Regions from separate parts of the Micromonospora sp. WMMD737 genome, predicted to be linked through region 4. Evidence: riboswitches for the same ligand, from Rfam matches in the RefSeq annotation. Region 4 holds a riboswitch; each other region holds the start of a gene.
What was found. A riboswitch is a leader RNA that binds a small molecule or an ion and turns the genes downstream of it on or off. The one in region 4 is predicted to bind cyclic di-AMP.
Positions count from the first base shown of each region.

Region 1: linked by a shared signal. The riboswitch ahead of ACN27A_RS24765 (coiled-coil domain-containing protein) and the one ahead of ACN27A_RS13170 (coiled-coil domain-containing protein) in region 4 are both predicted to bind cyclic di-AMP.
Region 2: linked by a shared signal. The riboswitch ahead of ACN27A_RS31310 (C39 family peptidase) and the one ahead of ACN27A_RS13170 (coiled-coil domain-containing protein) in region 4 are both predicted to bind cyclic di-AMP.
Region 3: linked by a shared signal. The riboswitch ahead of ACN27A_RS22430 (NlpC/P60 family protein) and the one ahead of ACN27A_RS13170 (coiled-coil domain-containing protein) in region 4 are both predicted to bind cyclic di-AMP.

Region 1 is NZ_JBMHMH010000001.1:5,577,539-5,585,139, reverse strand. Features, by position in the region: gene ACN27A_RS24795 (hypothetical protein) at 1-908, opposite strand, end outside; gene ACN27A_RS24790 (heavy-metal-associated domain-containing protein) at 939-1,148, opposite strand; gene ACN27A_RS24785 (metal-sensitive transcriptional regulator) at 1,299-1,601, shown strand; gene ACN27A_RS24780 (DUF305 domain-containing protein) at 1,809-2,435, opposite strand; gene ACN27A_RS24775 (hypothetical protein) at 2,517-3,020, opposite strand; gene ACN27A_RS24770 (YibE/F family protein) at 3,497-4,852, shown strand; cyclic di-AMP (ydaO/yuaA leader) riboswitch at 5,019-5,150, shown strand; gene ACN27A_RS24765 (coiled-coil domain-containing protein) at 5,154-6,170, shown strand; gene ACN27A_RS24760 (carbonic anhydrase) at 6,272-7,024, opposite strand; gene ACN27A_RS24755 (MarR family winged helix-turn-helix transcriptional regulator) at 7,236-7,577, shown strand.
Region 2 is NZ_JBMHMH010000001.1:7,063,135-7,070,735, reverse strand. Features, by position in the region: gene ACN27A_RS31320 (CDP-glycerol glycerophosphotransferase family protein) at 1-55, shown strand, start outside; gene ACN27A_RS31315 (alpha/beta fold hydrolase) at 119-862, opposite strand; gene ACN27A_RS31310 (C39 family peptidase) at 968-1,813, opposite strand; cyclic di-AMP (ydaO/yuaA leader) riboswitch at 2,043-2,183, opposite strand; gene ACN27A_RS31305 (acyltransferase family protein) at 2,504-3,742, opposite strand; gene ACN27A_RS31300 (polysaccharide pyruvyl transferase family protein) at 4,053-5,378, shown strand; gene ACN27A_RS31295 (alpha-ketoglutarate-dependent dioxygenase AlkB) at 5,479-6,114, shown strand; gene ACN27A_RS31290 (uracil-xanthine permease family protein) at 6,279-7,601, shown strand.
Region 3 is NZ_JBMHMH010000001.1:5,093,654-5,101,254, forward strand. Features, by position in the region: gene ACN27A_RS22420 (NlpC/P60 family protein) at 130-1,128, shown strand; gene ACN27A_RS22425 (N-acetylmuramoyl-L-alanine amidase) at 1,192-3,216, opposite strand; cyclic di-AMP (ydaO/yuaA leader) riboswitch at 3,455-3,589, shown strand; gene ACN27A_RS22430 (NlpC/P60 family protein) at 3,602-4,642, shown strand; gene dcd (dCTP deaminase) at 4,726-5,304, opposite strand; gene ACN27A_RS22440 (pyridoxamine 5'-phosphate oxidase family protein) at 5,383-5,934, shown strand; gene ACN27A_RS22445 (zinc metalloprotease) at 6,075-7,061, opposite strand; tRNA gene ACN27A_RS22450 (tRNA-Gly) at 7,421-7,494, shown strand; gene ACN27A_RS22455 (LPXTG cell wall anchor domain-containing protein) at 7,595-7,601, opposite strand, start outside.
Region 4 is NZ_JBMHMH010000001.1:3,092,922-3,100,522, reverse strand. Features, by position in the region: gene ACN27A_RS13195 (hypothetical protein) at 1-153, opposite strand; gene ACN27A_RS13190 (STAS domain-containing protein) at 483-845, shown strand; gene surE (5'/3'-nucleotidase SurE) at 891-1,715, opposite strand; gene ACN27A_RS13180 (1-phosphofructokinase family hexose kinase) at 1,712-2,689, opposite strand; gene ACN27A_RS13175 (SRPBCC family protein) at 2,868-3,332, shown strand; gene ACN27A_RS13170 (coiled-coil domain-containing protein) at 3,424-4,509, opposite strand; cyclic di-AMP (ydaO/yuaA leader) riboswitch at 4,523-4,654, opposite strand; gene ACN27A_RS13165 (cation diffusion facilitator family transporter) at 4,808-5,725, opposite strand; gene ACN27A_RS13160 (HelD family protein) at 5,802-7,601, opposite strand, start outside.

The DNA of each region.
Region 1 (7,601 bases), 2.5 Mb from region 4:
GCCGCCGGGACACCCGGCGCGGTCGGGCTGCCGGCGACGACGGTGAACTCGGCGGTACGCACCACGCCGCCGTGCTTGAAGTCCAGGTAGAGGCGGTAGGCCCCGGCCGACGGCATCTCGGCCGAGAAGCTCACCTCGGGGCCGGGCCGCGTCCGGCCGTCGCCCGGCTCGCCGTGCGGGTGCACGTGCAGGTAGGCCAGGTCGCCCTGACGCAGCGCCACCAGGTGGCCGTACGCGCCCAGGTAGGGCTCCAGGTCGGTGACCGGCGCGCCGGCGCGGCTCACCGTCAGGGTCAGCTCGGCGGTGCGGCCGGGCTCCGGGGCGCCGGCGAGCGTGACGGTGTAGCCGTCGACCGTGGTGCTGGTCGCCGGGGCGGGCAGGGGCCGCCCGGTCAGCGCGCCGGGGACGGTCACGTCGACGCCGAGCGTCAGCGCCTCGCCCCCGGTCGGGGTGAAGTCGGCGAACGCCCGCCAGACGCCGGGACCGGCGAGTGGCGAGTCGACCCGCCAGGTGCCGTCCGGCGCCATCTCGGGGTGCACGTGCCGGAAGCCGGAGAGGTCGCGGCGGGCCACGATCAGGTGCATGCGCTTGTCGTGCGCGACGTCGTACGCGGTCACCGCCCGGCCGTCCGGGCCGGTGACCTGGAAGGCGAACTGCCCGGCCGGGGCGTCCACCGGGCGCAGGGTGTAGCCGCGGTCGGAGACGAGCAGGCCGCCGGGCAGGTGCGCCGCCCCGCCGCTGTCGCCCCCGTGTCCGTCCTCGCCGCCGTCGCCGTGCCCCCCGGTGGCGTCGTGCGGGGCTTCGGCGGGCGGCGCCACGGGGTCGGCCACCCGACCGACCCCGTACGTCGCGCCGAACACCACCGCGAGGCCGAGGGCGAAACCGCTCAGCTTCGTCGCCGTGTTCATGGTGTGCCTCGTTTCCCCCGTGCCCGCGCCTCAGGCGCCGACGAGGTCGTAGCCGGCCTCGTCGACGGCGGAGCGCACGGTGTCGGTTTCCAACGGACCTTCGCTGGTGACGGTGACCTGACCGGCGGCGACGTCGACCTGGACGTCGCTGACGCCCGGGATCGCGCCGACCTCGGTGCTGACCGCGGTGGCGCAGTGCCCACAGGTCATGCCCTGCACCTGGTACGTCGTGGTGATCATGGAACTCTCCTCTCGACGCCTCCAGCCTATACCCCCCAGGGGTAAATCGGAGGCGGACCGGTGCCTGCGTCGCGTACCGGTACCCGGTGGGGGTATCCCGACTGGAAGCGAACGTACCATACCCCCGAGGGGTACGGTATCCTCGACCCCATGACCACACCGACGCCCACGCCGACCAGGGGCTACACCGCCACCAAGGATCAGCTGCTCGCGCGGCTGCGCCGCGTCGAGGGGCAGGTCCGTGGCATCGAGAAGATGGTCGACGAGGATCGCTACTGCATCGACGTGCTCACCCAGATCTCCGCGATCCAGGCCGCCCTGGACAAGGTCGCGCTGGGCCTGCTCGACGGGCACGCCCGGCACTGCATGCGCGAGGGCGCGGCCGAGGGCCGGGCCGACGAGATGGCCACCGAGATGATGGCCGCCGTCGGTCGCCTCATGAAGCGCGGCTGACCACCGGCAGGCTCCTTCGCCCGGTCGGCGCACCGGTTCCGCGCGCCCGGGCCCGCACGGCAGGATCCGCGCGCCGGGCCCCTCCAGGCAGGATCCGCGCCGCCGGGCCCCTCCAGGCAGGATCCGGTGGCGGCGCCCCGGCACCCCCTGGGGCGGTACGGCCAGGGCGCCCCGGCGCCCCCGGTCGGGGACGCCGGGGCGGGCGGCTCAGAACCGGCCGAGGATCTTGCGCATCGTGTCGATCTCCGCCTGCTGGGTGCGGACGATCTGCTGGGCCATTGCCTTGGCTTCCGCGTTCACGCCCCGGGCCAGCTCGTCGCGGGCCATGGTGATCGCGCCCTCGTGGTGGGCGATCATCATGGTCAGGAACTGCCGGTCGAACTCCCGGCCGGTGGCAGCTGCCAGCTTCGCCATGTCGGCGTCGGACATCATGCCGGGCATGCCGTGGTCCATGTGCGGCATGCCGCCCGGCGACGGCACCGGCCGCCCCCAGGCCGCCAACCAACCGCTCATCGTGGCGATCTCGGGTCCCTGGGCGGCCTTGATCTCCGTGGCGAGCCGCCTGACCTCCGGATCCGCCGCCCGCGTCGGCGCCAGTTCGGCCATCTCCACCGCCTGCCGGTGGTGCGGAATCATCATCTGGGCGAACATCACGTCCGCGTCGCCGAACGCGGCCGCACCGGTGGCGGTGGCGGCCGGCCCGCCGGCGCCGGGGGTGCCGTGCCCCGCCCCCGGCGACGAGTGGTCGTCGCCACCGCAGGCGGCGAGGGCGAGGGCGGTGGTGACGGCGACGCCGGCCAGGGCGGCACGGCGCGCGAGGGTACGAGTGGTCATGGTGGAACCTTTCGGTGTCGGAACGTACGCGGCATGACGGGGACGCGGAACGGCGTGCAACCGCACCGCGTCGAACGCGTCCTACCTGCGCAGCACCGAGACCGTGGCGAGCCGCAGACCGACCGGCCGGGGCGGCGGGGCCCGGGGCGGCGGGAAGGCGCCGACCGGACCGCCCCCGGTCGGGCCGACGGCGCGTACGCGGACCGACAGCACCGCCGCCAGCAGCAGCGCGGCCGTGAACGCGCCCAGCACCGCCAGGCACACGCCCCACCCGGGCAGCCCTCTCCCCGTATCACCGCCGGCAGGCAGCAGGTCCTCGGAGGCGCAGCCCCCGGGACAGCCCACGACGGTCTGGAGAGCCAACCCGGCGGCGTGCGGGCCGGGCGCGGCGGCGGCGGCGTGCGGGCCGGGCGCGGCGGCGGCGGCGTGCGGGCCGGGCGCGGCGGCGGCGTGCGCCGACGGGTTCGCGGGATGACCCGTCTGGTGCGAGTCGTGGCCGATCGTGTGCATCGCGGCCAGCCCGAGCAGCGTGCCGACGAGCAACAGGAGCCGCGCGCCCCGCGCCGCCGTCACCGTCGTCCGCACGTCCCTCACGCTAGCGCGTCGACCCGTGCCGCACGGGCACCACCCACGTCCGGCCCCCGCACGTGCGCGGGCCGGCACCGGTTCCCGCACGTCGACGGCGAAGGTGGGCCGGTCGGGCACGGATGGGTATCGCGCGTGAGGAGCCGAACATGGGCGGCCGGGCGCGCGCAGGTCCCGCGCGTGGGCGTGCCGGCGGGCGTGGTGAAGGTCCGCGCCGCGACACCACCCGCACGACCTGCGCCCCGATGCCGGGGTGGCTACCATTCGGCCGGTGGCCCTCCGGACTCCGCACCACCCGCCCCGCGCGCACCGCCGGGCGGCGGCACCGCCCACCCGCGACCGGGTGGGGGCCCAGGACCGCGGTACGTGACCGCACCACCACGCGGAAGCGATCCCCGTCGCGCCCACGCGGCGACGGGTGAACCGACCGGCCCCGCCGGCCCGTACCCCGCCCTGGATTCGTAGGGAGACACACGTTGGGCGCCGACCACACCCGTCCCGCTCCGTCCGCCCCGCCGAGGGTGCGGCGGATCCTCGTCGCGACGGTGGTGCCCCTCTTCGTCGCCACGCTGATCGCGGCCCTGGTGCTGTGGCCGTGGGACGCGCCCGACCCGGCGACCGGCACCGACGCACCCCGCTACCACGGCACGGTGACCCGGGTGGTGACGGAGCCGTGCCCGCCCGCCCCGGAGGCCCCGGAGGGGAGCCCCGACGCGCGGCAGGGCCCCTGCGGCACGGTCACCGTACGGGTGCAGGACGGCCCCGACGCCGGCCAGCAGATCCAGACGCCGATCCCGGCCGGGCCCGGTGCGCCGACCGTCGCCGTGGACGACGAGATCATCCTGGTCGAGCTCACCGACCCCGCCGACCCCACGGCCAGCACCTACAACATCGCCGAGCACCAGCGCGGCAAGCCGCTGGTCTGGCTGGTGGCGCTCTTCGCGGCCGCCATCGTCGCCTTCGGGCGGTGGCGCGGGCTGGCCGCGCTGGGCGGCCTGGCGGCGAGCTTCGCCATCCTGCTGACCTTCGTGCTGCCGGGCATCAGCGCCGGGAACCCGCCCCTGCTGGTCGCGGTCGTCGGCGCCGCTCTGATCATGTTCGTGGTGCTCTACCTGACCCACGGCGTGACGGCGCAGACCTCGGTCGCCGTGCTCGGCACGCTGGGCAGCCTGGTGCTGACCGGTGTCCTCGGCACGATCGCCACCGCCGCGACCCACCTGACCGGGTTCGGCTCCGAGGACGCCACCACGCTGTCGATGTACCAGGCCGACGTCGACCTGCACGGGCTGCTGCTGGCCGGGATCGTCATCGGCTCCCTCGGCGTGCTGGACGACGTCACGGTGACCCAGGCCGCCACGGTCACCGAGCTGGCCCACGCCAACCCCGGGCTGTCCCGGACGCAGCTCTACCGGGCGGCGACCCGGGTCGGCCGGGCGCACATCGCCTCGACGGTGAACACCATCGTGCTGGCGTACGCGGGCGCCTCCCTGCCGGTGCTGCTCCTGCTGACCGCCGACTCGCGGGCGGTGACCCAACTTCTCACCAGCGAGTTCCTCGCCCAGGAGATCGTCCGCAGCGCAGTCGCCACCCTGGGCCTGATCGCCGCCGTGCCGCTGACCACCGCGCTGGCGGCCCTGGTGACCACGGCCGGCCGACGCGGCGGGGACGCCACCGGCCGCGCCGCGCCCACGCGCACGACCGCGCCGACACCCCGGCCGGCGACCGACCGGTCCGAGGCGCTGGAGGCCCTCAGCGGGCCGCGTGGGGACACGCCGTCCGCCGCTCCCGCCGAATGGCCCGACGGGCGCAGAAGTACGGACACCGCATGGTGACGCTCCTCAGCGTGACCGAACAGGGCGTTCGTCCTGATAAACGCGTCACTGGTCACCGTCCGCCATTACGAAATAACGCATTTAGTCGGCTTAGGGACGTAGATCCCCGGGAGCGTTCTCGGGTAACCTCGCTGCCGGTCACCGCCGAAGGCGCGCAGCGGCGCCTGCGGTGCCGCCGCCCAATCGCCGCGAGGCGAACCGGGGACCCAGGTACGTGGGGTGAATCCGCGACAGCGGTAGGGGCCACTTCCGCCCCGAACCCGTCAGCTAACCCGGTCGGCGGTCGACGGAAGGGAAAACTGTGACGGCACCCCTACGCCGCTGGTTGACGCCCGTGGTGGCCGTACTCGCCGCTCTGGCGGTCTTCGCCGGGCCTCTGCCGGCGGCGGCCGCGCCCACCCCGCCCAAGCCCTCCGGGCACGGGGACGACGAGCCCAAGCTGCTCGACGACCTCATCGAGGCCCGGAACCGGTCCTACGTGCAGGCCAAGGCGAAGCTGGCGAAGTCGAAGAAGCGCCAGCTCGAACTGGCCCTGGAGGTCTCCCGGGCGCAGGCCGAACTGAGCGCGCTGGCCCCCCAGGTCAGCCAGATCGCCGCCCAGTCCTACCGCACCGGGCGGATCGGCGCGGTGTCCATGCTGCTGGACACCGCCAGCCCCGACTCGTTCGTCAAGCGCGCCGCCGCCCTCGACGAGCTCAACCTGGTCAACTCCAAGAAGCTCGCCGAGGTGAACGCGGTCAAGGACCGCGCCGAGCAGGCCAAGCTGGCGCTCGACACCGAGGTCCGCGAACAGCAGAAGCTGACGAACGAGATGGCGCGCGGCAAGCGGGAGGCGGAGAAGGCGCTCGCGCTGGTCGGCGGCAGAGGACTGACCAGTGGCAAGGTGGTCGCCACCTCGCCGGTGGCGAAGATCGCGCCGGGACGGACGGCCGACGGCGACTGGACGCCGCTGTCACCCACCGAGGCCGATCCCACCACCTCCGGCCGCATCACGGCGCGCACCCTGCACATGTACAAGGAGGTCAAGCGGGCCGGCTTCAACCGGTTCGTCGGCTGTTACCGCCCCGGCGGGCCGTACGAGCACCCGAAGGGCCGGGCCTGCGACTGGTCGCTGCAGAAGAGCGGCTTCTCCCCCTGGCACAACGACGACACCTACATGTACGGCAACAACCTGACCGCGTTCCTGGTCCGCAACGCCGATCGGCTCGGCATCTACTACGTGATCTGGAACAGACAGATCTGGTTCCCGGCGACCGGCTGGAGTTCCTACAGCGGCCCGTCGAACCACACCGACCACGTCCACGTGTCACTGCTCTAGCCGGGACCACACGTACACACAGAGGGCCGCCCCGCCGGACGCGGGAGCGGCCCTCTGTCGTCTGTACGGGCCCGCCGCGACGACCTGCCGGGCGGGCGGAGTCAGGCGAGCGCGGCGCTGGCCGCCGCCTCCGGCGCGTCGGCCGTGCGGGCGGGCACCTCGGCCACCGTCCGCACCTCGCCGGCGGTCAGCCGGTACGACATGCCGACCACCCCGCAGCGGCCGGCGGCCACCTCCGCGGCGAGGACGGCGGAGCGGCCCAGCATCGCCTCGACGGTGTGCGCGATGTGGATGTCGACGATGCCGTCGATGTCGTGCACGCCCTCGGCGGCGGCCCGGCGCAGGCTGGGCACCACGGCGTCCACCACGGCGCACAGGTGCCCGACCGGCGGGGTGCCGGTGGCGTCCGCCGCACGAGCCGCCTGGACGGCCCCGCAGGAGTCGTGACCGAGCACCACCACCAGCGGCGTGCCCAGGACCGTGACGGCGTACTCCACGCTGCCCAGCACCTCGGGACCGATGGTGTGCCCGGCGGTGCGGACCACGAAGAGGTCACCGAGGCCGCGGTCGAAGATGATCTCGGCGGCGAGCCGGGAGTCGGAGCAACCGACGATCACCGCGAAGGGGTGCTGCCCGTCGGCGACCGCGGCGCGGTGCCCGGCGTCCTGGTTGGGGTGGCGCGGGGCGCCGGTCACGAACCGCCGGTTGCCGGCGTGCAGCTCGGCGAGCGCCTGCTCGGGACTCGCGGGGACGGCGATCGCGGTGCCGACGTCGGCCGGGGCCCCGCCCGTGGCCGGCACCGGGAGCGTCCGCTCCGGGCCCGGTTGGCTTCCTGGCGATCCGGGACGACTCATCCCACACCTCGCTACCTCACGTGAACGGCCTGGTCACCCGGGCCGACGCTGGACGCGGGCTGCCACCACCGTCACACGCACTGCAAGATACGTCAAGGGATGCGTGATATGCATTTCATATGTTCGGCGGCCCTGGCGCGGCGGTGCCGGGCCCTCCGCGCGTCCGTCGGCCGCGAGGGCGCGCAGGAAAACACGAAGCAGGGGCCATACGATGGCGGGCATGGCGACGACAGGGGAGAACGGGAGCACCCGCAACTGGACCTTCCTCACCAACCACGGGCACGTGCTGCTCGCCATCGCCCGCAATCCCACCGCCCGGCTCCGCGACGTCGCCGACGAGGTGGGCGTCACCGAGCGGGCCGCGCAGGCGATCGTCGCCGACCTGGAGGCCGGCGGCTACCTGAACCGCACCCGGGTGGGCCGACGCAACGAGTACACGCTCAACCCCGCCGGGCGGTTCCGGCACCCCGCCGAAGCGGACCGGCAGGTCGGCGCCCTCCTCGCCCTCTTCGCCGACGACCAGGAGCCGGCCGAGGCCACCGAGCGCTCCTGACGAGGGGCCGGGCGGCGGCACGCC
Region 2 (7,601 bases), 4.0 Mb from region 4:
CGCGACCGGCCTGCCGCTCGACCCGGACGAGGCGACCCTCTCCCCCGCCACCTGACCGCCCCGGTCGGAGAGGCACACCGGCCACGACGGCGGACCTCCGGGCCGTTCGCGGGGGGCGTCAGCGGTACGGCTCGACGAGGTCCAGGACCGCCTCGGGGGCCTCGACGTGGGCGTTGTGCCCGAGGCCGGGCAGGGTGGCGACCGGCACCCCCAGCTCGGTGAGCTGGGCGTCGGTGACCATGGGGTCGTGCTCGCCGCGGGCCAGCAGCACGGGCACGTCGGTCGCCGCCAGCAGGGCGGGCAGCTCTGGCGCGCCCACGCCGAACGCGGCCGGGTCCATCGCCAGCCGCCAGCGGCCGTCGACCTGCCGCAGCCCCGCCTCCACGACGGGGTGTTCCGGGGCGAAGAGCCCGGTCAGGCCGGCCACCCGCAGGTAGCGGCGGGCCGCCTCGTCCCGGCTGGCGAACCAGGTCACCGGCCGGGCCGCCAGCTCACCCGCCTTGGCCAGCTCCGCCGGCGACCAGACGGCCTTGATGCCGAGCCCGACGACGGCGTCGACGGGCAGCCCGGCGCCCCGGGCGGCCAGCGCCAGCCCGACCACCCCGCCGAGGGAGTGCCCCAGCACGACGAGCCGGTCCCCCGGCGCGAGCCCCGCGGCGATCCGCGCGGCCAGCCCCGGGAAGGAGTACTCCGGCAGCGGCGGCGACCAGCCGTGGCCGGCGAGGTCCGGCGCCAGCCACCGCCCCGCCCACCGATGCTCCAGCAGCGGCGCCCAGGGCAGCCACACGTCGCCGGTCGCGCCCATGCCGTGCAGGAGCAGGAGCACCCGCCGGCCGTCCCGGTCACCCGACTCATCGACCATGGGCGCAGTGTGCCACCCGTCGGGCGCCGCGGGCGAGGGCCGTGACCCGGACACGACATCGGGCGCCGACCCCCCGGGTGAGGAGCCGACGCCCGACGGCGTCGCTCAGGCGGAGTAGCCGCGGGTGGCGGCCCAGTTCGCCAGGGCGATGGTGCTCATCCAGTACGACGCGGTCGCCGGGTTCGCCGAGTCGGCGATCTTCACCAGCCGCCCCTCGTCCTGGTAGCCGACCACCGCGACGTAGTGGCCGCCGGGGAAGGAGTGCCAGCCGCCGTCGGTGTCCGTGGCGCTACCGGCGACGTTGACCACGACGCCCCGCCCGTCGGCGATGGCCGCGACGACGTCGGCCTGGAGCCGGTCCATCTGGGCCGGGGTGGCGGCGCCACCGGGGATCATCCGGGTCCGGTACGGGTCGCCCTTCACCGTCGCGTTCAGCACGCGGGTGGTGTCCTGGGCCGAGTCGGTGCCCATCTGGTCGGTGCCCAGCTGGGCACCGAGGGCGTCCTGGCTGCGCGCGATGCCGGCGGCGCTGAGGGCGTGCCGGACGGCCGCCGGACCACAGTTGTAGAAGGTGGTCTGGGCCTGGTAGTCGTAGTCCAGGCTCTTGGCGGCCGGCGGCTTCGGCGGCGCCGGCTTGCGGGTCAGGTCCGGGTCCGGGGCGGCGCTGGACGCGCTGGCCGACGGGGCGGCGCTGGACGCGGCCGGGGCGGCGCTGGACGGGGCGGGCGCGACCCGGGCCTGGCTGCGCGAGGCCGCGGCGTCGTCCCGCAGCTCGGTGGCGGCCACCGGGGCCTGCGCGGCGGCGGGGGCCTCGTCGGCTCCGGCCAGCAGCGCGCCCGTGCCCGACGCCAGCACGAGCGCCGCGGCGGACGCGGCGGCCAGCTGGTACGGACGCTCGGACGTGAGGCGACGCAGCTGTCGCTTGAGGTGGTGCTTCACGGTTTCCTCCACGGGCTCGGGGGGTGAGCGGCCGTCGGTCCGCGCCGAGGGCAGGACGGACCGCCGCGCGGACGGGCGTCCGGGCGGGTGGTGGACCACTCAGGGGATGCGCCCGGGACGCCGGGCGACGGACGGTGACCGGTGGGTCAGCTCATGACCTGCGGGCGGACGAGCGCGGTCACCGCGGCGCCGTGGAGACGGCGGCACAACCGAGGGGTGTACGGGTGTGGCATGAAGATGGAACTCCTTCCGACACCGCCGACCGGGTTAGCTGACGGATTCGGGCGGGAAGAACGCCCTACCACGGGCCCACGGCCCACGGATTCACCCCAACGAGCACTGGGTCCCCGGTTCGTCGTTCACGATTAGGCGGGTCGGCGCGGCGTCGCCTCTGGCGATCGGGTACCGCACCGGACGCGCCGACATTACTGGCCGGTCCGCGCCCTGCCAACCCCGTCCCACCTGCCTAAACCTTGATCGGGAGACAATTTTTGCGGGCACTTCGCCACTGACGCGACTCAATGGGACGACCGTTTCTGCGCGCACCTTGAGGCGACAACGGGACAAGTGGCGGGCAGCGGCGCCGAAACCCCGACAGGAATCGGCCGGGCCGCGCCCGATGACCGGTTCGCCGACGTGGTGACCGGCGTCACCGAAACGGTCGGGATTTCGTCGCCCGGACTCTCCGGCCGCCGGGGGCGCTCAGCGCGAGTCGGCGTACGTCGGTCGGTGGTCGCCCTGCGGATCGGCGGCCCGGGGGCGCGGCACGGCGCTGCCCCGGTCCCCCGGCGCCGCCCCGGGGCCGCCGGAGTCCTTCCCGGCGCCGTCCCCGTCCCGCGGCGTCCGGGCCGGCCTGCGCGGGGTGAGCAGCCGCATCATCGGCGTCTCGACGAGCCGGTGCAACAGGCCGGCCAGGGCCAGGTTGACCAGCAGGAAGCCGAGCACCACCGCCAGCCCCCACCAGCCGGTGAAGCCGACGCCCCAGTCGCCGGTGAGCCGCAGGACGGTGATCATCACGAGGACGTGCACCAGATAGAAGGCGAAGGAGACCTCGCCCAGCCAGACCATCTGCCGGGACCGCCACGGCGAGCGCCGCCCGCGCACGTCCGCGTCCGCCGCCGCGGCGATGACCAGGATGTACGCGACCGAGAGCAGCGCAGCCCACAGCTCGGCGCGGACCCACTGCGCGGCGACCACCCAGGTCGCCACGAAGAGCAGGCTGGCCAGCGGCAGGCCCGGCCCGCGCCACCGGCCACGCCGCATCAGCTCGGCGGCGGCGACGCCCATCCAGAACTCCAGCGACCGCACCGGCGGGAAGATCTGGGTGAACCACCAGCGGCTCTCCTCGGGCACCAGCGCCTGGGCCGGCCAGAGCGCCAGGATGAGCAGCGGCACCGCGACCACGACCGCCCACAGGGCCCACGGTCGGGCCCGGCGGATCAGCGGCAGCGCCAACGGCAGGCAGAGGTAGAAGAAGAACTCGCAGGACAGCGACCAGCTGACCGTGTTGATGCTGTAGAAGTGGCCCGGCCGCGGGTCCCACGCCTGAAGGAGGAACAGGTTCTCCACCGCCACGAACCGGTCCACGGGGTCGGCGAACCAGGCCGCGACCGCCAGCGCCGCCACCCACAGCACCACGTGGCTCGGCCAGATCTTGGCCACCCGGCGCCGCCAGAACGCCCGACGGGTGTCGGTGGGGCGGGCCGACCAGACCAGCACGAAGCCGCTGAGGATGAAGAAGAACTGCACGCCCGACAGCCCGAGGGCGAAGGCCCAATCCACGACGGCCTTCTGGCCGGGCTCGGCGATGATGCCCATCGTCGCGACGTGGAAGCCGAAGACGAGCAGGGCGGCGACCCAGCGCAGCCCGGTCAGCGACGGCAGGCGGCTGGCCGGGGACGCGTGCCGGGCGGCCGGCGCGACGGTCGCGGCGTCGTTCATGCCGGCATCCCGACGATCCGCAGGGTCACCAGCACGTACGTCTCCTCCTCGACCCCGTCCTCAGGGCCCCGAAGGTGCCCCGTGGCGGTCCACCGCTCGGCGCCGCCCCGCCGGGCACCCTACCCGCCGGGCCTGAGGCTCTGTTCCGTCCCGTCCGCGAGTGCCCGTTCTGTCCCGTGGGGTAATCCCGGGTCCCCCCGTCCCTCCGTGACCGTTGCGTCCCCATCCGTGACGGCGGTGGCGGGCCTCCGGGTTCCGGCCGATCGGGTGGCTAGTATTCCCAGACCCGGAGGTGACGAGAGGCGGGCGGATGCACCAGCGAATCCTGATGCGGGCGAAGAAGGGCCCGTTCGACGTCTACTCGGCGGAGGAGACGCACGAGCGGAACTGGATCGGCGACAACAACGGCAACCTCGTCTTCAGCCACGCCGCCCACAAGCTCCTGCGCACCGCCACCGCCGAGATCACCTCGACCGAGTTCAGGATCAACCCGCGCGACGCCGACATGATCAACGAGCGGTACGACGTCTACGTCGTACCGCTCGCCAACGCCTTCCGCCGCAGCTACGCCCACCGCGTCGAGGCCATGACGAAGCTCATCGAGCAGCTGAAGATCCCGGTGGTGGTGCTCGGGGTGGGCGTGCAGACCGACGTCAACGGCGACCGGGAGTACCTCCGCCCCATCGACGACGTCGTGACCCGCTTCGTACGGGCGGTCCTCGACCGCTCGCACAGCATCGGCGTACGCGGCGAGATCACCCGTGACTACCTGCGCACCCTGGGCTTCTCGGCCGTCGACGTGATCGGCTGCCCGTCGATGTTCCTGCACGGCGACAGCCTGCGGGTGGAGAAGAGGAAGGCGTCCCTGTCGCCCGACGACAGGCTCGCGCTCACCGTCTCCCCGTACGTCACGTCGATGGCGGAGATCATCGCCCGGCACCACGAGCGGTACCCGAACCTGCGCTACCTGCCGCAGGACCTCAAGACGCTCGGCACCCTGCTCTACGGCGACGCCCCCGGCGACCGGGGCAGGACCAGCAGGATCCCGATCCACACCTCGCACCCGCTGTTCACCGAGGACAAGGTGCGGATGTTCGTCGACCCCTGGACCTGGATGGACTACCTCTCCGGGTTCGACTTCGCGTTCGGCACCCGGATCCACGGCACCATCACCGCGCTCATCGCCGGCACGCCCGGCTACCTCTTCGCGCACGACTCGCGCACCCTGGAACTCGCCCGGTACTTCGAGATCCCGCACCGGGTGATGAAGGACGTGCCGGTCGACGTCGACGCCGCCCAGCTCTACGCGGAGGCGGACTACACGGCGCTCAACGCCGGCCACAAGTCGCGCTACGAGACGATGCTCGCCTTCCTCACCAAGCACGACCTGGGCCACGCCTTCGCCGACGGCGACAGCGCGGCCCGGTTCGACGCGCAGGTGCGCTCCACCGCCTTCCCGCCCGCCGTACGCCCGGCCGCCGCGACCGCCCCCGACGCGCTGCTGGAGCGGATCCAGTGGCTGCGCGACCGCAACGTCGAGCTGCGCAAGGAGACGGAGACGCTGCGCGGGCAGCGCCTGCAGGCCCGGGTCAAGCAGGTGATCGGCGGCCGGGTGCGCCGGATGCTGAACCGCTGAGGCGGGGTCCGCACCGTCCGACCGGCCCCTCTTGACGGCGGGTCGGCGGGCGGGCGACGCGTCCGTACACCTGTACCAACACGCCGGGTACGCTGGGCGGATGACCGGGGCCGCCTACCAGCCGTCGATGTTCGACCTCACCGCCACCGGACCGTCGCTGAGCCCGCTGGCCGACCGGCTGCGCCGGCACCCGCTCACCCACGGCGCGTGGGTCGACCATCTCCCCGGCTGGGTCACCGGCTCCGACCAGGTCTTCGACGTCCTGCTGCGGGACGTCCCCTGGCGGGCCGAGCGCCGCACGATGTACGACGCCGAGGTCGACGTGCCCCGGCTGCTCTGCTGGTACGCCGGGCACCGCCCGCTGCCGCACCCGCTACTCACCGAGGCGCGCGCCGCCCTCACCCGGCACTACGCCCCCGAGCTCGGCGAGCCCTTCGTCACCGCCGGCATGTGCCTCTACCGCTCCGGCCGGGACAGCGTCGCCTGGCACGGCGACACCCAGGGCCGCTCCGCACACACCGACACCATGGTCGCCATCGTCTCGTTCGGCTCGCCACGCACACTGCTGCTGCGGCCCCGCGGCGGCGGCGACAGCCTGCGCTTCCCACTCGGCCACGGCGACCTCGTGGTGATGGGCGGCTCCTGCCAGCGCACCTGGGAGCACGCCGTGCCCAAGACCACCCGCCCCGTCGGGCCCCGCGTCAGCGTCCAGTTCCGCCCCGCCGGCGTCGCCTGACCCGCCCCGACGCAGGCAACCGTCGCGTCCCCCAACGGCGGCGCCCAGGCCACCAGCCGAAACCCTGCCGGGCCACCGGCCGGGCCGAGCCGGGCCTCTGCTAGAAACGACTCCTGGGTTTCACCTGCGCCCCCGTCACCTCTTGACGACGCGAAGGGCGTTCCATGACCCAGTCATCCACCGAGCCGCGCTCCCGTTGGTCCGCCTGGGCGGTCCACGGCGACGGCCGGTCCATCCGCCCCGGCGACGTGGTCCACCCCGACGAACGCCTCTCCTGGCCGCGCACCCTCGGCGTCGGCGTGCAGCACGTCGTCGCGATGTTCGGCGCCACCTTCACGGTGCCGCTCATCACCGGCTTCCCGCCGGCCACCACGCTCTTCTTCTCCGGGCTCGGCACGCTGCTGTTCCTGCTGATCACCGGCAACCGGCTGCCCTCGTACCTCGGCTCGTCCTTCGCCTTCATCGCGCCGGTGCTGGCGGCCAAGGCCGGCGGCGACATCGGCCCGGCGCTCGGCGGCATCGTCGTCGCCGGCGCGGCGCTGGCCGCCGTCGGCCTGATCGTCCAGCTCGCCGGATCGCGCTGGATCGACGCGCTGATGCCGCCCGTGGTCACCGGGGCGATCGTCGCGCTGATCGGCCTGAACCTCGCCCCGGTCGCCTGGGACGGCGACGGGAGCGGCACCGGCGTGAAGGCGCAGCCGCTGATCGCGGTGGTGACCCTGGCCGCCATCCTGCTCGCCACAGTGGCCTTCCGGGGCTTCCTGGCCCGGCTCTCCATCCTGCTGGGGGTGGTGGTCGGCTGGGTCCTCGCCGCCGTGCTCGGCGACCTGGATCCGAAGGCGGTCGACGGCCTGCGGGACGCCGCCTGGGTCGGCCTGCCCGAGTTCCACGCGCCGAGCTTCAGTCTGCGCGCGGTCGTGCTGGTGATCCCGGTGATCCTGGTGCTGATCGCCGAGAACGCCGGGCACGTGAAGGCGGTCGCCGCGATGACCGGCCGCAACCTGGACCGCGACATGGGCCGGGCGTTCATGGGCGACGGCCTGGCCACGATGCTCGCCGGCTCCGGCGGCGGCTCCGGCACCACCACCTACGCGGAGAACATCGGCGTGATGGCGGCGACCCGGGTCTACTCCACCGCCGCGTACTGGGTGGCCGGCCTGACGGCGGTGCTGCTCGGGCTCAGCCCGAAGTTCGGCGCGCTGATCCTCACCGTGCCGGCCGGCGTGCTCGGCGGCGCCACCACCGCCCTGTACGGCCTGATCGCCATCCTCGGCGCGCGGATCTGGATCGAGAGCCGGGTGGACTTCCACGACCCGGTGAACCTCATGACCGCCGCCGTCGCGGTGATCGTCGGCGCGGCCAACTACACCCTCACCGCCGGCGACCTCTCGTTCAACGGCATCGCCCTCGGCACCGCCGCGGCCCTGACCGTCTACCACGGCATGCGCCTGGTGACCCACCTCCGCGGCACCACCCCCACCCGCTGA
Region 3 (7,601 bases), 2.0 Mb from region 4:
CCTTGATTCCGCTGCCGGCCTTCCCTAATGTTGGGCACCGGCCGCTGTGGGTCGTCTGTCTCGCCCCTCTTCCCTCGCGCGAGGCGCCAAGCGGCCGGGTTGCAAAAGGAGTCGGTGCCGGTGGCAACCATGCCCCCTCATCGTCACGCACCGGGACGGTCTGCTCGTCCGGGTGGCCTGCGCAGGGTCGCCCACCGTCTGCTCACCCTGGTCGCCGCGGCAGCGGTCGGCGCCGGCATGCTGGCCGCGCCCGCCCACGCCGAGCCCTCGGTCGACGAGATCGAGGCCGCGATCGACCAGAAGTGGGAGCAGCTCGAGCCCACCATCGAGCAGTACAACAAGGTGCGGGCGCAGCTGAAGGTCAACCGCAAGAAGTCGGAGGACCTGCAGAAGAAGATCCAGCCGTTGGCGCTGGAGAGCGAGCTGGCGATGGACCGGGTCGGCGACCTCGCCTCCCGTTACTACATCTCCGGCCCGTCCCACGACATCGGCGCGCTGCTGGTCAGCGCCAAGCCCGACACGCTGACCGAGCAGCTGACGCTGCTGGACCGGCTGGCCGCCCAGGAGCGCAAGCAGCTCGAGGGTGTGACCCGGGTCCGCCAGAAGTACGACACGGAGAAGCAGAAGCTCGACACGCTGATCGTGTCGCAGACCAAGCAGCAGAACGACCTGGCGGCGAAGAAGAAGCAGATCGACGCCGACATCAAGAAGCTCGAGGCGTCGATGCCGGTGACGACCGTCAAGACGGAGAAGTGCCCGACCATCAACGGCGTGGTCAGCGAGGCGGCCCGCACCGCGATCCGCACCGCCTGCGCGCAGGTCGGCGACCCGTACGTCTGGGGTGCCACCGGCCCGAACTCGTTCGACTGCTCCGGCCTCACCCAGTACGCCTACAAGGCGGCGGGGATCCACCTGACGCACTTCACGGGTGCGCAGTGGAACGAGGGCAAGGCCATCCCGCGCTCCGAGGCGCGCCCGGGTGACCTGGTCTTCTTCAAGGCCGACCTGAGTCACGTCGGCCTCTACCTCGGCAACGACAAGATGGTGCACGCGCCCCGGGCCGGCAAGCCGGTCAACGTCTCCAGCATCAACACGATGCCGGTGGCAGGGTTCCGCAGGCCCGGCTGATCAGCTTCGCGCAACGAGAGAAGGCCCCCGGTCGGACCGGGGGCCTTCTTCGTGCGGGTGCGGTCAGCGCGGCGCGCCCAGCGGGGACGGCACCAGGTTCACGTCGTCCAGGTTGACGTACATGATCCGGTGGCCGAACTGGACCTGCACGTACCTGTTGTCGCCCCGGACGACCGTCTGGTCGTGGGGGGCGGACCCGTCGAACGTGGTGGCCCGGTAGTACTCGCCGGGGAGCAGGTTGCCGACGGCGTACCGCTGGCCGGCCGAGAGGGTGTACTGCAACGGCGAGATCGCCTGGTACGGCACGCCCTCCGGGTACGCGGCCTGCTCCGGGTAGGCCCGGCCGTACACCGGGATGGTGGCCTTACCGGTCTTCGGGGTCACCACGAACCCGACGGTCCACTTCGCCGTCGGCTTGGCGGCAGGGTTGTGGAACCACCCCTTCTGGCCGAGGTACCAGATCGCGGTCCAGTCGCCCTGCACCTCGGCCAGCGCGTACGTCTGGCCGGCCGAGACGCGGGCGCCGTGGTCGGAGACGTACGTGGTGTTCGGGGTGCCGTCGGGCCGCAGCGCGATGTCGTTGACCAGCGGCGCGTCGTGGCTCGGCGCGTTGTGCAGGAACAGCGCGGAGGAGCCGCGCAGCGGGCAGGGGGCCGTCGCCGGGGGCGGGTTCGGCACGCCCGGAGGCTGCCGGTTGCAGCCGGTGAACGGCGGCTGGTTGGTGGCGAAGTCCGGGTCGATGGTGACCAGCCCGGTCCGGTGCGTGCCGGTCGACTTGAACGGCGCCTTGAGCAGGTCGAAGTAGTGCGACCAGTTCCAGTACGGTCCCGGGTCCCAGTGCATGCCACGCACGTTCGCGGCGACGGTGCCGGGGACGTTGTCGTGCCCGATGATGTGGTTGCGGTCCAGCGGGATGTTGTACGCCCGCGCCAGGTGGCGGACCAGCTTGGCGGAGGTGCGGTACATCGCCTCGGTGTACCAGGTGCCGTGCCCGGCGAAGCCCTCGTGTTCGAGGCCGATGGACTTGGCGTTCACGTACCAGTTGCCGGCGTGCCAGCCGACGTTCTTGGTCTTGATGTGCTGGGCGATGTGCCCGTCCACCGAGCGCAGGGTGTAGTGCCAACCCACCCGCTTCGGGTCCTTGACCAGGTTGACGCTGGGACCGAAGTAGCCCTCGGTGTCGTGGATGACGATGTACTCGATCTTTTGCTGGGTGGGACGGTTGCCCAGGTCGTGGTTGCCGTAGTCGCCCAGGGTGGGGCCGTAGTTCTCGTACGGCGCCGGGATCCACTCGCAGGAGATGTCGTCCGGGCACTCCAGCCCGTCCGGCCGGGCGAGCTTGCGCAGGCGCAGCCGGTCCAGCCAGGAGCGGTTCGGCTGGACCGCCCGGCCGGCCAGCGTGACCCGCTGCCCGTCGTCGGTCACCCGGCTGTCGCCCGTGGCGATGGTGGCGTACACCTCGTTGGCGAAGGCCGCCGCGGCGTCGGCGCTGTCCGCGCCGGAGTACCGGGCCACCGCGCCGTACCAGGCCGCCGGGTCGGTGTCGGCGCCGACCGGGGCGCCGATCTCCTTCTGGTACGCGGCCAGCAGCGCCGCGCCGCCCCGGATGTTCGCCGTGACGTCCGTCCGCAGCGACTCCTCGCTGGCGCCGGTCAGCCCGGCGGCGGCGTCGACGGTCCGCAGCGCGGCCTCGGCGGGAGGCGACGCGGCCGGCGGCTCGTGGGCCTCGGCCAGGGACGGGCGGGAGTCGTCGCCGCGCGGGTCCTCGGTGCCCTCGTCGTGGTGCGTGCCGCCGGCGAGGGCGGCGACGTGCTCGGCGTCGGTGAGGTGCATCGGTCCGTAGCCGCCGCTGGTGCTCGGCGTGCCGGCGTTGGTGTCCCAGCGGGACTGCAGGTAGGAGACCCCGAGCAGGACGCTCTCCGGTACGCCGTACTCGGCGGCCGCGGCGGCGTACTGCTGCTGCCGGTCGGTCACCGGCGCCGCCGCGGCGGCGGACCCGGCGGCGGTGAGCGGCGTCGCCGCCATGGCGGCGGCCACGGCGGCGGCCAGCAGGACGCGTCTGCTCCTCGATGTCGCTGACAGGTGCATCAGACCCCCAGTTCGGACGGGCAAAGGTGGGGTCACCTTCGCCCCGCCCGCCGCCTCTGGTCAATACCTTTCCGTCAGACACTTCAGAAGGAAGAAAATCTTCGTCGCCCGGGTTGCGGATCCGCCCGACCCGGGTGGGTACGGAGTGTCACCGCCCGTAGGGTTGCGGATCGATAACGGTCGTCTCTACTCTGGTCCTTCGTCGGCCGGTGACATTCCGTCCAACCAGGGCGGTGACGGTCCGACACCGCCGAGTCGCTCCCGAGCGAGCCGGGGACCCAGGTTCCCCGGGGTGAATCCGCAGTCCCTGCGGTAGGGCGCCCCTTCCCGCCCGAACCCGTCAGCTAACCCGGTAGGCGGTACGGAAGAAGGAGCACTGAGCCCGGTGGCACACCATGCCCCGCGGCCACCGTCGGCCCGGTCGGCCCTCGCCGACCCGGTGACGGCTGCGCCGCGCCCACGCTGGTACCGCTGCACCACCGCCCTCGCCGCCCTGGCCGCGTTCGCCGTCGTCCTGACCGGCGGCGCCGCGGCGGCCCACGCCGAACCGACGGTCGCCGAGATCGAGCGGCAGATCGACGAGGACTGGAACAAGCTCGAACCGGTCATCGAACGGCACAACGCCACCCGCCAGGACCTGGCTGCCAGGCGGAAGCAGGCCGACGCGCTCGCCGCGCAGATCGGGCCGCTGGAGAAGCAGGTCGACCAGGCGATGGAGAAGGTCGGCGCGCTGGCGGCCCGCGCCTACAAGGGCGAAAACGTCTCCGCCGTCAACGCCCTGCTGGGCAGCCGTTCACCGAGCGAGATGATCGGGCAGCTCGAACTGCTCGACCAGTTCGCCCAGCACCAGCAGCAGGACGTGCGGCAGGTCGCCGAGCTGCGCGACCGGCTGGCCGCCAAGAAGGCGCCGCTGGACGAGATGGTCGTCCAGCTCGGCCGCACCGAGGCCCAGCTCGCGGCGAAGAAGAAGCAGATCAACGCCGAGATCGACCGGTTGCAGAAGCTGCGGCTGCGGGTCTACGGCAACGGCGGCGGCGGGCCGCTGCGTCCCGCCCCCTGCCCGGCCGGCTATCCCGGCGGCCCGGCCGGCACCGCCGTGAAGTTCGCCTGTGCGCAGATCGGCAAGCCCTACGTCTGGGGCGCCGAGGGGCCGAACTCGTACGACTGCTCCGGCCTGATGCTCGCCGCCTGGGCGAAGGCGGGGGTGTCGCTGCCACACAACGCCGCACAGCAGCGGCGGGCCACCGCGTCCGTGAGCCGGGGCGAGCTGCGCCCGGGCGACCTCGTCTTCTACTACAGCGACCTGCACCACGTCGGCATGTACGTCGGCGGGGGCTGGGTGGTGCACGCCTCCCGCGCCGGGGTGCCGATCAAGATGAAGAAGGTCGACGACGGCCCGATCCACAGCTACGGCCGCCCCGGCTGAGGTGTCAGGAAGGGCACCTTCCTAACGCCTTCGGTAGAGGAAGGTGCCCTTCCTGACGCGCAGCGGCCGGGTCAGCGGCCGGGTCAGCGGGTGGGCCAGGTGCGCCAGTGCTGCCAGGAGCGGCTCGGGGTCGGGCCGCGCTGTCCCTGGTAGCGCGAGCCGTAGACGGCCGAGCCGTACGGGTGCTGCGCCGGCGACGAGAGCCGGAAGATGCAGAGCTGGCCGATCTTCATGCCCGGCCAGAGGGTGATCGGCAGGTTGGCCACGTTGGACAGTTCGAGGGTCACGTGACCGGAGAAGCCCGGGTCGATGAAGCCCGCCGTGGAGTGGGTGAGCAGGCCCAGTCGGCCCAGTGAGCTCTTCCCCTCCAGCCGGCCGGCGAGCTGGTCGCCGAGCGTGATCACCTCCAGCGTCGAGGCGAGCACGAACTCGCCCGGATGCAGCACGTACGGCTCGCCCTCCGGCACCTCGACCATCGACGTGAGGTCGTCCTGCTGCTGCGCGGGGTCGATGTGGGTGTAGAGGTGGTTGTTGAAGACCCGGAAGAGCTTGTCCAGGCGTACGTCGATGCTGGACGGTTGCACCAGCGCGGGCTCGAACGGCTCCAGCGCGAGCGTTCCCGCCTCGATCTCGGAGGCCAGGTCGCGGTCGGAGAGCAGCATCCGCACACCTTAGCGACCGACACGCGTGACCTGCGTGTCGGAGTGCATCTTCGTACAATTGTTCGATAGAATGCCGGCATGGCTTCCTGGTCCGAATTCGCCGCCGACGAGCCCCGCCTCGCCGACGGGATCCGCCTCCTCATGCAGCAGTACGGGCCGGGCTTCGGCTACCTGGCCACCGTCCGCGCCGACGGCGGTCCCCGGGTGCACCCGGTCTCCCCGGTGATCACCGACGAGGGGCTCTTCTGCTTCGTCGTCGACTCGCCCAAGCGGCGCGACCTGGAGCGCGACGGCCGCTACGCGCTGCATTCGTTCCCGCCCGAGGAGAGCGACGACGAAGCCTACGTCGCCGGCCACGCCCGGCCGGTGACCGACCCGGCGCGGGTGGCCCGGCTGGCCCGCAGCCACCGGGCCGCGCCGCAGGTCGACTGGCGGGTCTTCGAGTTCACCGTCGACGTGGCGATGCTGGCCCGCCGCGAGTCCGGCGTCGCGGGCGGCGCCAGCGAGTGGCACGGCCGGCCCGCCGTCCAGGTGTGGCTCGACCCCCATGCGGCCGCCGCCGGCACCGCGCTGGTGCCCGAAACCCGGTCGGGGCGCGTCGGCGACCACGCCGCCCGCCCCGCCGCCTGAGACGCGGTGCGGCGCCCCGGGCCGTCCCCCTCCGGGGCACCGCACCGTGACCACCGCCCGACCCCCGCGTGCCCGGCCGCACAGACGCCGGTGCCGGCCCCGTCGAGCGAGGCCGGCACCGGTCGAGTCGTACGGCGTGACTACGCCGCGCGGTACGCGTTCCAGGCGGTCAGCATGCGGCTGGCCTGCCCGGCGGTGAACTGGTACATGCAGGAGTCGTAGCTGTAGTCCATGAAGTTGGTGATCGGGTCGACGCCGGGGGCGGTGCAGGTGTTCCGCCCGGTCGGGCAGCCGGAGGCCGGCGACGCCTCGGCAGCGGTGTCGCTGACGCTGTCGCCCGAGCCGGAGCAGCCGCCCTGGAAGGTGTGGTAGAGGTTCAGCCAGTGGCCGACCTCGTGGGTGCCCGTGTCGCCCTGGTTGTAGTTGGTGGCGGTGCCGCCCGGCAGCGACTCGCTCAGCACGACGACGCCGTCCATGCTGTTGAGGTTGCGGGTCGGGAAGGTCGCCCAGCCGAGCAGGCCGTTGCTCAGCTCGCCCAGGTAGATGTTGAGGGTGTTCTTGCCGCCCGTACGCAGCGAGGTCTTCATCGACCGCTCCGCCGAGGAGCCCTGCACGATCGGGTACCAGGACGGGTTCGTCACCCGGTTGATCTTCTGGAGCTGGAAGCTGAACGCGGTGGACGCGCCGCCGGTCGCCCCGCTGAACGACTGGTTCAGCACGTTGATCTGCGAGTTGACCATCGAGTCGGGGATGTTGCCGCCGGCCCGGGTGCTGTTCTCCTGGATCACGTGCACCACCACCGGGATGGTGACGGCGGCGGCCATCGTGGAGGCGCCGGCGCCGGTACGGAACCGGGCCCGCTCACGCAGCGCGGCGGCCATGTCGGCCTCGCGCTCGCGGGTCTCCGCGAGGGTCAGCTCGTTCGGCTCGTGCTTGGCGCCGCTGCCCGGCTTGACGCGGGCGTCCGAGTGGACGTCGGCCGGCTCGACGCAGACCTCGGTCGGGGCGGCGGAGAAGGCCGAAGCGGCCGGTACGACACCCACGGCGGCGGTGCTGAGCAGCAGCGCGAGGGTCGTCGACGCGACGCCGGCCGTACGCCGGGTCAGCAGGTTGGGACGGAGTCCCATGGGCCCACCTCTTTCTGGCGGCGCGACAGGGGGTATGTCACGCCGTGACTGGAACGTTGGGCAGACGTTACAACCCATCGATTGATTTGAGAATGGCCATATGTTGCCGCGGTGGAAATTTTCCTGGCAGCGGCTGGGCGCGCATCGACGTTGCTCGACGCGGGACACGACTCGCCGCCCTGGCGTGACTGGGGTAGCGGTGCGGCTGGTGGTGCGGCGTGGCGGGCGGTGGCGCGGCGCGATCTTGGCGAGTTCAGGCCCCTGTGGGGGCCGTTGGCTGCCAAGATCGCGGCACCGGGTGGTGTCGGAGGGGTACCTGGGTGCAGCGTCGTGACGACTCAGGTACAGTGGTGCCGCCTGCGGGTGTAGTTCAATGGCAGAACATCAGCTTCCCAAGCTGACAGTGCGGGTTCGATTCCCGTCACCCGCTCCAGCACGAAGGCCCTGGTCAGGATGCAGATCCCGACCAGGGCCTTCGACGTTTTCCTGCGCGCCCAACCCGACGAAGCATCGAGCTGGGCGCGTCGAGCGAGCTATGCC
Region 4 (7,601 bases):
TCAGCGGACGGCGACCGCCACGGTCACGCCCCGCGCGAAGTCGTCGTCACCGTCGTCGTCGTCATCGTCGCCCCCACCACCGCCGAACCCGCAGGCCAGTACGAGGGCCAACAGCGCGCTGACGCCGGCCAGCGCGGCAAGTCTCCTGAGCATCGATCGTCCTCCCGGTCGCAGTCGTGTCTCCGAGCCGATGCTAGGCAGAACGGGCAAGGCCCGGGGCCGAAGCGGAAGGGGCCACGCCGGGGGGCCGGCTGTTGGGCGGTGCCGGCGGGAGCCGGCTACCCTGGGGCGCGACGTGTCAGCGGCAGCTGATCGTTGGTCGGACAAAACGTCAATAGTCCGGATAAGGGCGACTTGCTGTGCCCTGATCCCGCGAATTGCTCATCCCGAGGGGTGGCGACCGAGGCCGTCAGAGGAATACTCTCGGTCGCGGCCCGCGTACTGATGAGGCGCCCGTCGGACGGGCGAGTGGAGGTGCTCGCGTGAGCCTGTCGATCGTGAAGTCGGTCCTGCCCGGTGGTGTCATCGAGATCGCCCCGCGGGGTGAGATCGACGTCGACACCGCGTACGAGGTGCGCGAGGCGATCGCCGAGGTCCTGACCAAGGGGCGTCCCGGTCGGATCGAGCTGAACATGCGGCTCGTCACCTTCATCGACTCGGTCGGCATCAGCGCGATGGTCGCCGGCTTCCAGACCGCCGAGGTGAGCGGCGTCAAGCTCGTCGTCACCGAGCCGAGCCGCTTCGTGCACCGGCAGCTCTGGGTGACCGGCCTGCTCGGCCTCTTCGGCGCCCCCGAGCCCTACTACGCCGGCGCACCCACCCCCGAGGTCCTCCCCGGCGCCTGACCCGCCGCCGACCTGCCGCCGGCCGCGAGGTCGGAGGCGGGCCGCTCAGGCGTCGCCGAGGCCCGACAGGTCGACGTCCGCCACCTCGGTGACCGCGCGGATCGCCGTCACCGAGGCGTACCCCTCGGCCAGCAGCGCCAGGTCGGTGCCGGGCTGCACGGCCTGCCCCGGCTCCTCCAGCGACGTGCGGACGAAGCCGTGCCCGGCCTCCGCCACGGTCATCTGCACCTGGCCGAAGGTGGCCAGCGTGCCCCGGCGCACCCCGCGCAGCCGGCCGTGCGGCAGGTCCGGCGCGTTGACGTTGAGCACGCTCTCCACCGGCCCGGCGGTGAGCCGGGGCAGCAGGTCCAGGGCGACCCGGGCGGCTGTCGGCCAGTGCCGCTCGGCGTCGCGTACCCGGGCGGCGGCGGCCACCGCGGCACCCCCGCTGGCGGCCGTGGCCTCCCCGGCCGAGAGCACGTCGAGCGAGACGGCCATCGCCCGGCAGCCGTTCGCGGCGGCGGTGAAGGCCGCGCCCACCGTGCCCGAGTGCAGCACCGCGCGTCCCGCGTTCGCGCCCCGGTTGATGCCGGACAGCACCACCGCCGGCGGAGGCCCGAAGGCGCCGTGCACGGCGATCAGCGCGATGAAGCCGGGGGAGCCGCCGACCGCGAACGCCGGCACCCCCGGCACCTCCGGCAGCGGGTGCTCGTGGACCACCACCTGCCCGTCGCGCTCCACGGCGGTCATCGCGGCGCTGGTGCCACTCGCCTCCTCCAGCGGCGCGGCGACGACCACGTCCAGGCCCCGGTCCGCCGCCGCCCGCGCCAGCGCCTGGATGCCGGGCGCGGCGATCCCGTCGTCGTTGGTGACAAGTACCCGCAGCGTCACCGCTCGGCCGCCCGTTCGGCCAGCTCGTCGGGGCTGGTCCGCTCCTGCGGCCGGCTGCCGGCCGGTACGAGACGCACCCGGTCGACCAGGCCGGTGATCGAGTCGAGCCGGCCGGTGCCCAGGCCGTGCCGGGTCACGTTCAGCGCGCCGGCCGCCGCACCGGTACGGATCGCGGTGCGCACGTCGCCGCCGCGTGCCACCACGGCCGCCACCCCGGCGGTCATCGAGTCGCCCGCCCCGCGCGGGTCGGCCGCCTCCAGCCGGGGCATCTCGACCTCGAAGACCTCGCCGTCGACCAGGGCGAGGGCGGGCTTGTCGGCCCGGCTCACCACCACGTTCTCCGCGCCGCCGGCGTGCAGGTCGTACAGGGCCCGGGTGAGCTGCTCCTCGTCGTCGCCGTCGGCGCGGCCGTCGGCGATCAGCTCCTCGTGGCTGACCTTGAGGAAGAACACGCCGCTGTCCAGCACGGCGTCGAGGTGCTCGCCGCAGAGGTCGACCACCACCCGGCTGCCGTTGGCCCCCAGGTCGGCGGCGAACCGCCGGTAGAGGTCGGCCGGGACCAGCGACGGCTCGTTCGGCCCGCTCAGCACGCTGACCGAGGCGCGCAGCCCCTCGCCCAGCGCCAGGTTGTAGAGCTCGTCCAGCTCGTGCCGGCTGAGCGGCTGGCCGGGCACGTCCACGATCTCCTGCCGGGAGCCCTCGCGCCGATCGTGCACGTACCCGCCGCTGCCGGAGTCGCGCACCACCACCTTCAGGTGCACCCCCTCGCTGACCAGCAGCGGCTCCAGCACCTGGCCGATCTCGCCACCGAGGGCGGCGCAGAGCACCACGTCGACGCCGAGCGACATCACCATCCGGGCCTGCCACACGCCCTGCCCGCCGGGGTGCAGGTGCAGCTCCGGCGCGTCGCTGGGCTGGTCGACGGTCACCGTCAGCCGGGGCGTGGGCGCGAATACCATCACATGCCCGCTCATCCGTCGTACCCGTTCATGCGCCCATCCTCCGTCGGTCGACACGTGCCGTGACCATCCATCAGCTGACCGTAGTGGGGTCGGCGGCCGGACGTCCGGACTCCGGGCGGGATCGGCGCGGCGTTGCCAGGGCGCCCGGCATGCGCGACGATCGGGCGACCACCGACGCTGGGGAGACGGCGTGCTCAGGCGAAGTTCCTTCAGCTACACCGTCCAGGCGCGTTGCTCCCTCGCGGAGGCCGCGGCGCTGCTCGCCGACCCCACCCGGCAGGAGGACCTGCACCCGCTGATCGTCCGGGTCCGCCGGGTGCCGCCCCGTCCTGGCGCGCGGGCCAGCTACGACATCACCGATCGACTGGCCGCCGGGCCGGTGCGCCTGCCGATCACCTACCGGGCCGACGTCCTCGTGGACGATGCCGACGAGATCGTCACCGTGGCCCGGCAGTGGCCTGCCACCACGGTGCGCAACCACACCCGGCTGCGGGCGGAGCCCGACGGCGTCCGCATCGAGGTCGAGATCACCCTCGCCGCGCCCGCGCCGCTCTTCGGGTACGCGTTCCGCCAGGCCCGCGCCGCCCACCTCGGGCTGGCCGCCCGCCTCGCTGCGGCCCTCGACACGAGCCCGCCCGGGTCGCCGGCCGACTGACCGCCGGACAGGCCCGGCCGCGGTGGCGGGAGGCGACGGACGCCGTCGCGCCCCGGTGACCCGCGACGGGCGGGGCACCGGGGCGCGGGCGTCAGTAGACCGACAGGTGCACGTGGTTGGTGTGGTCGCTGGACGGGTCGCCGTTGGCCCCGCTGTACGACTTCCAGCCACTGCTGGGCAGCCAGATCTGCCTGTACCAGATCACGTAGAGCACGGCGAGCCGGTCGGCGTTGCGCACGAAGTACGCCGACAGGTTGTTGCCGTACGTCCGGTCGCCGCCGGTGGCGTCGCCGCCGAAGCCGCCCTTCTGGGCCGCGAAGTCGCAGGCCCGGCCCTTCGGGTGTTCGCCTGAGCCGCCGGGGCGGTAGCAGGAGACGTAGCGGGTGAAGCCCGCTGCCTTGGCCTGGTTGAGCGCGTGCAGGGTGCGCGGGGTGATGCAGCCGTTGGCGGGGGTGGGGTCGTTGACGCTGCACGACTCGCGCGGCCAGGAGCCGTCGGAGTTGCGCGGGGCCGCCTTCGCCGTCTTGTTCGAGGTGCCGCCCGGCGAGACGCCCGCCCCCGTGGACTGCTGGCGCTGTTGCTGCTGCTCGCGGTTGGCGACCGTCAGCGCCCGTTCGGCCTGCTCCTTGCGCTTGGCCATCACGGTGACCTGCTTGCGCTGCTCCCGGATCTCGCCGTCCAGGGCGAGCTTGGTGCGGGTGGCCTGGTCCCGGGTCTCCTGGAGTTCGCGCAGGGCCCGGTCCTCCTTGGCGGCCACCGCGTCGAGGGCGGCGGCGCGGTCCATGAAGCCGTCCGGCGAGCTGCTGTTGAGCAGGGCGGACGCCACGCTGAGCCGGCCGGTGCGGTAGGCCGCTCCCGCGATCTCGCCGACCCTGGCGGTGTGCGCGGCCAGCTCGACCTCGGTGGTCTTGAGCTGCGCGGCGAGCTGCTGCTGCCGCCTGGCCGACGTGTCCAGGGCGCGCTTGGCGTCGAGGTAGCCCTTGCTGGCGGCCTCCAACTGGGCCCGCAGGGCGGGGGTGCCGCCCTCCTCGTCCTGGCCGGGGGCCGCGGCGAGCAGTCCGGCCCGGGTGGCGGCCGCCGCCGGGGCGGCGGTGACCGGGGCCACCGCGGCGCCGAGGGCGAGCATCGTGGCGATCAGGGCCGCCGTCCGGGCGGCACGTCGTCGTACAGGTGCCATCACTGGCATACACGTGTCCTTCCGTCAGCCGCCGACCGGGTTAGCTGACGGGTTCGGGACGGAAGATCCCTACCGCTGAAGCGGATGCACCCCACGAACATGGTTCCCCGGTTCGCCCCGCCGGGCGATTAGGCGGCGGCCACCGCCGGCACCGGTGGGTGCCGCCTGGCGGAGGCCGAAGCCGAGCCTACCGGTGCCGGTGTGACTGATGCAGCGCAGGTGACGCAGGGTGTACGTCCACTAACAGTCAAATCCGGCATAAGTGCACAATACTCTCCCAGATTTAAGGTTGTCCTCATTACCACTCAAGCGACCCGCAGGCCCCGCGCGACGCTCCGGGCTCGATCTGCAACGTGGCGTGCTCGATGTGGAAGTCGTCGTGCAGCGCGGCCCGGGCGGCGCCCAGCACCGCGCCGACCTCCGCGCCGGGTGCCATGGTCAGGTGGGCCGAGGCCACCTCCATCCCGGAGGTCAGCGTCCAGACGTGCAGGTCGTGCACCTCGGCGACGCCGGGCACGGCGGCCAGCCGGTCGTGCACCGCGGTCACCTGGAGGTGCTCCGGCGCGGCCTGCACCAGGATGCGCAGCGCGGCCCGCCCGAGCCGCCAGGTGCGCGGCAGGATGAGCACCCCGATCGCGACCGCCACCAGTGGATCCGCCCACCACCAGCCGGTGGTGGCGATCAGCAGCGCGGCCCCGATCACGCCGAGTGACCCCAGCAGGTCGCCGAGCACCTCCAGGTACGCGCCGTGGACGTTGATGCTCTCCTTCGCCCCGGAGCGCAGCAGCGCGAAGGCGCCGATGTTGGCGAGCAGGCCCAGCACGGCGACCACCAGCATCGGGCCGGCCAGCACCTCCGGCGGGTCGCCGAAGCGGCGCACCGCCTCGATCACGACGTAGACCGCGACGCCGGAGAGCAGGGCGGCGTTGGCCAGTGCGGCCAGCACCTCCAGCCGGTAGAGGCCGAAGGTGCGCTGCGGGTCGGCGCCCGCCCGCCGGGTGGCGGCGATCGCCGCGAGCGCCATGCCGATGCCGAGCACGTCGGTGAACATGTGCCCGGCGTCGCTCAGCAGGGCCAGCGAGCCCGTGCGGAAGGCCGCCACCGCCTCCACCACCATGAGGCCGGCGAGCAGCCCGAACGCCGCCCAGAGCCGGCCCCGGTGGCGGTGCGCGGCATTCGCCACCGACCCGTGATGGTGGTCATGACCTGCGCCCACGCGCCCACCCTCCGTCAGGCGTCCGGATTCGCGTTCAATCTATGCTCACATCGCTATGTATGCAAGTAACGGCGGCTCAGCCGATCGGGTCGACGGTGGTCAGCCGCTGGGTGGCCCGGGACAGCGCCACGTAGAGCGTCCGCACCCCCGACCCCGGGTCGGCCCGGATCTCGCCCGGGGCGACGAGGACGACCCCGTCGTACTCCATGCCCTTGGCCTCCAGGCTGGTCACCACCTGCAGACGCGGCGCACCGAGCCCGCCCAGCCAGCCGGCCACCTCGTCGCGGCGCGGCACCGGCGTGATCACCCCGACCGTGCCCTCGACCTCGGCGAGCAGCGCGCCGGCCGCCGCCACCACCGCGGCCTCCAGCTCCGCCGGCGGCACCGACAGCGCGACCGGGTCGACGCCGGTGGAGCGCACCGCCCGGGGCAGCGGCAGGTCCGGGTGCAGCCGGCGGATCTCGGCCGCCGCCACCGCGAAGATCTCTGCCGAGTTGCGGTAGTTCGTGGTGAGGGTGAAGTGGTGCCGTTTGCGCCGGCCCAACGCCTGGTCCCGGGCCCGGGTCAGCTCCTCGGGATCCCCCGTCCACGCCGTCTGCGCCGGATCGCCCACCACCGTCCACGAGGCCAGCCGGCCCCGCCGGCCGATCATGCGCCACTGCATCGGCGAGACGTCCTGCGACTCGTCGACCACCACGTGCGCGTACTCCCGGTAGTCGTCCGGGCGTTCCCGCGCCGCCTCGCGGGCGGCGCGTTGCCGGTCGGCGAAGGTGCTCAGCTCGCGGACCCCACCGGCCAGCTGGAACGGGTCCCGCTTCGCCCGGGCGGGCTTCATCGGCTTGCCGAGCAAGGCGTCCAGCTCGTCGAGCAGCGCGATGTCGGCGATCGTCAGCCCGGCGGCGTCGAGGCTGCCGTACGCGTCGGTCAGCAGCCGGATCTCGGCGCGGGAGAGGATCCCCTCGGCGTAGCGGTGCAGCCGGTCCGGACGGGCCAGCCAGCCCAGCACGTGCCGGGGGTGCAGCCGGGGCCACCACGCCTTCAGGAACTCCCGGAACTCCGGCCGCTCGGCGATCTCGTCCTCGAACGCGCGCTGCTCTGGCAGGCGGCCCACGCCCAACCTGCGGGCCTGCGCCCACAGCGCCGCGAAGACCCCGTCGAAGCCGGCCCGGCGCACCTCGTTGCGGCGGGCGCCCCGGGGCATCGCCCGGTCCCGGATGCCGTCCAGCTCGCGGCGTTCCAGCCGGAGCAGCTCGCCCCGGTAGAGCAGGCGCAGCTCGGTCGGGCCGCCCGGCACCGCGTCCCGGACCGCCCGCTCCAGCACCCGCCGCATCCGCAGCGAGCCCTTCACCGCCGCCACCGCCGGCGGATCGGTGCGGGTGGCGGTCAGACCCGCGAAGAGCGTGCCCAGCGAGTGCAGGGTGGCGGTGTCCTCGCCGAGCGAGGGCAGCACCGAGGCGATGTACTCGACGAAGACCGACGACGGGCCCACCACCAGGATGCCGCCGCCGGCGAACCGGCTGCGGTCGGAATAGAGCAGGTACGCGGCACGGTGCAGGGCCACGGCCGTCTTCCCGGTGCCCGGACCGCCGGACACGATCGTCACGCCCGCGCCGGGGGAGCGGATCGCCTCGTCCTGCTCCCGCTGGATGGTGGCGACGATGTCCCGCATCCCCCGGCCGGTGGCCTTCGACAGCGTGGCCAGCAGCGCGCCGTCGCCGACCACCGCCATGTCGGCGGGCGCGGCGACCGGATCGAGCAGGTCGTCCTCGATCCGGGTGACCCGCTCGGCGGAGGACTGGATCGTGCGCCGCCGCACCACGCCCAGCGGCTGCGCGGGGGTGGCCTGGTAGAAGGCGGCGGCGGCCGGGGCCCGCCA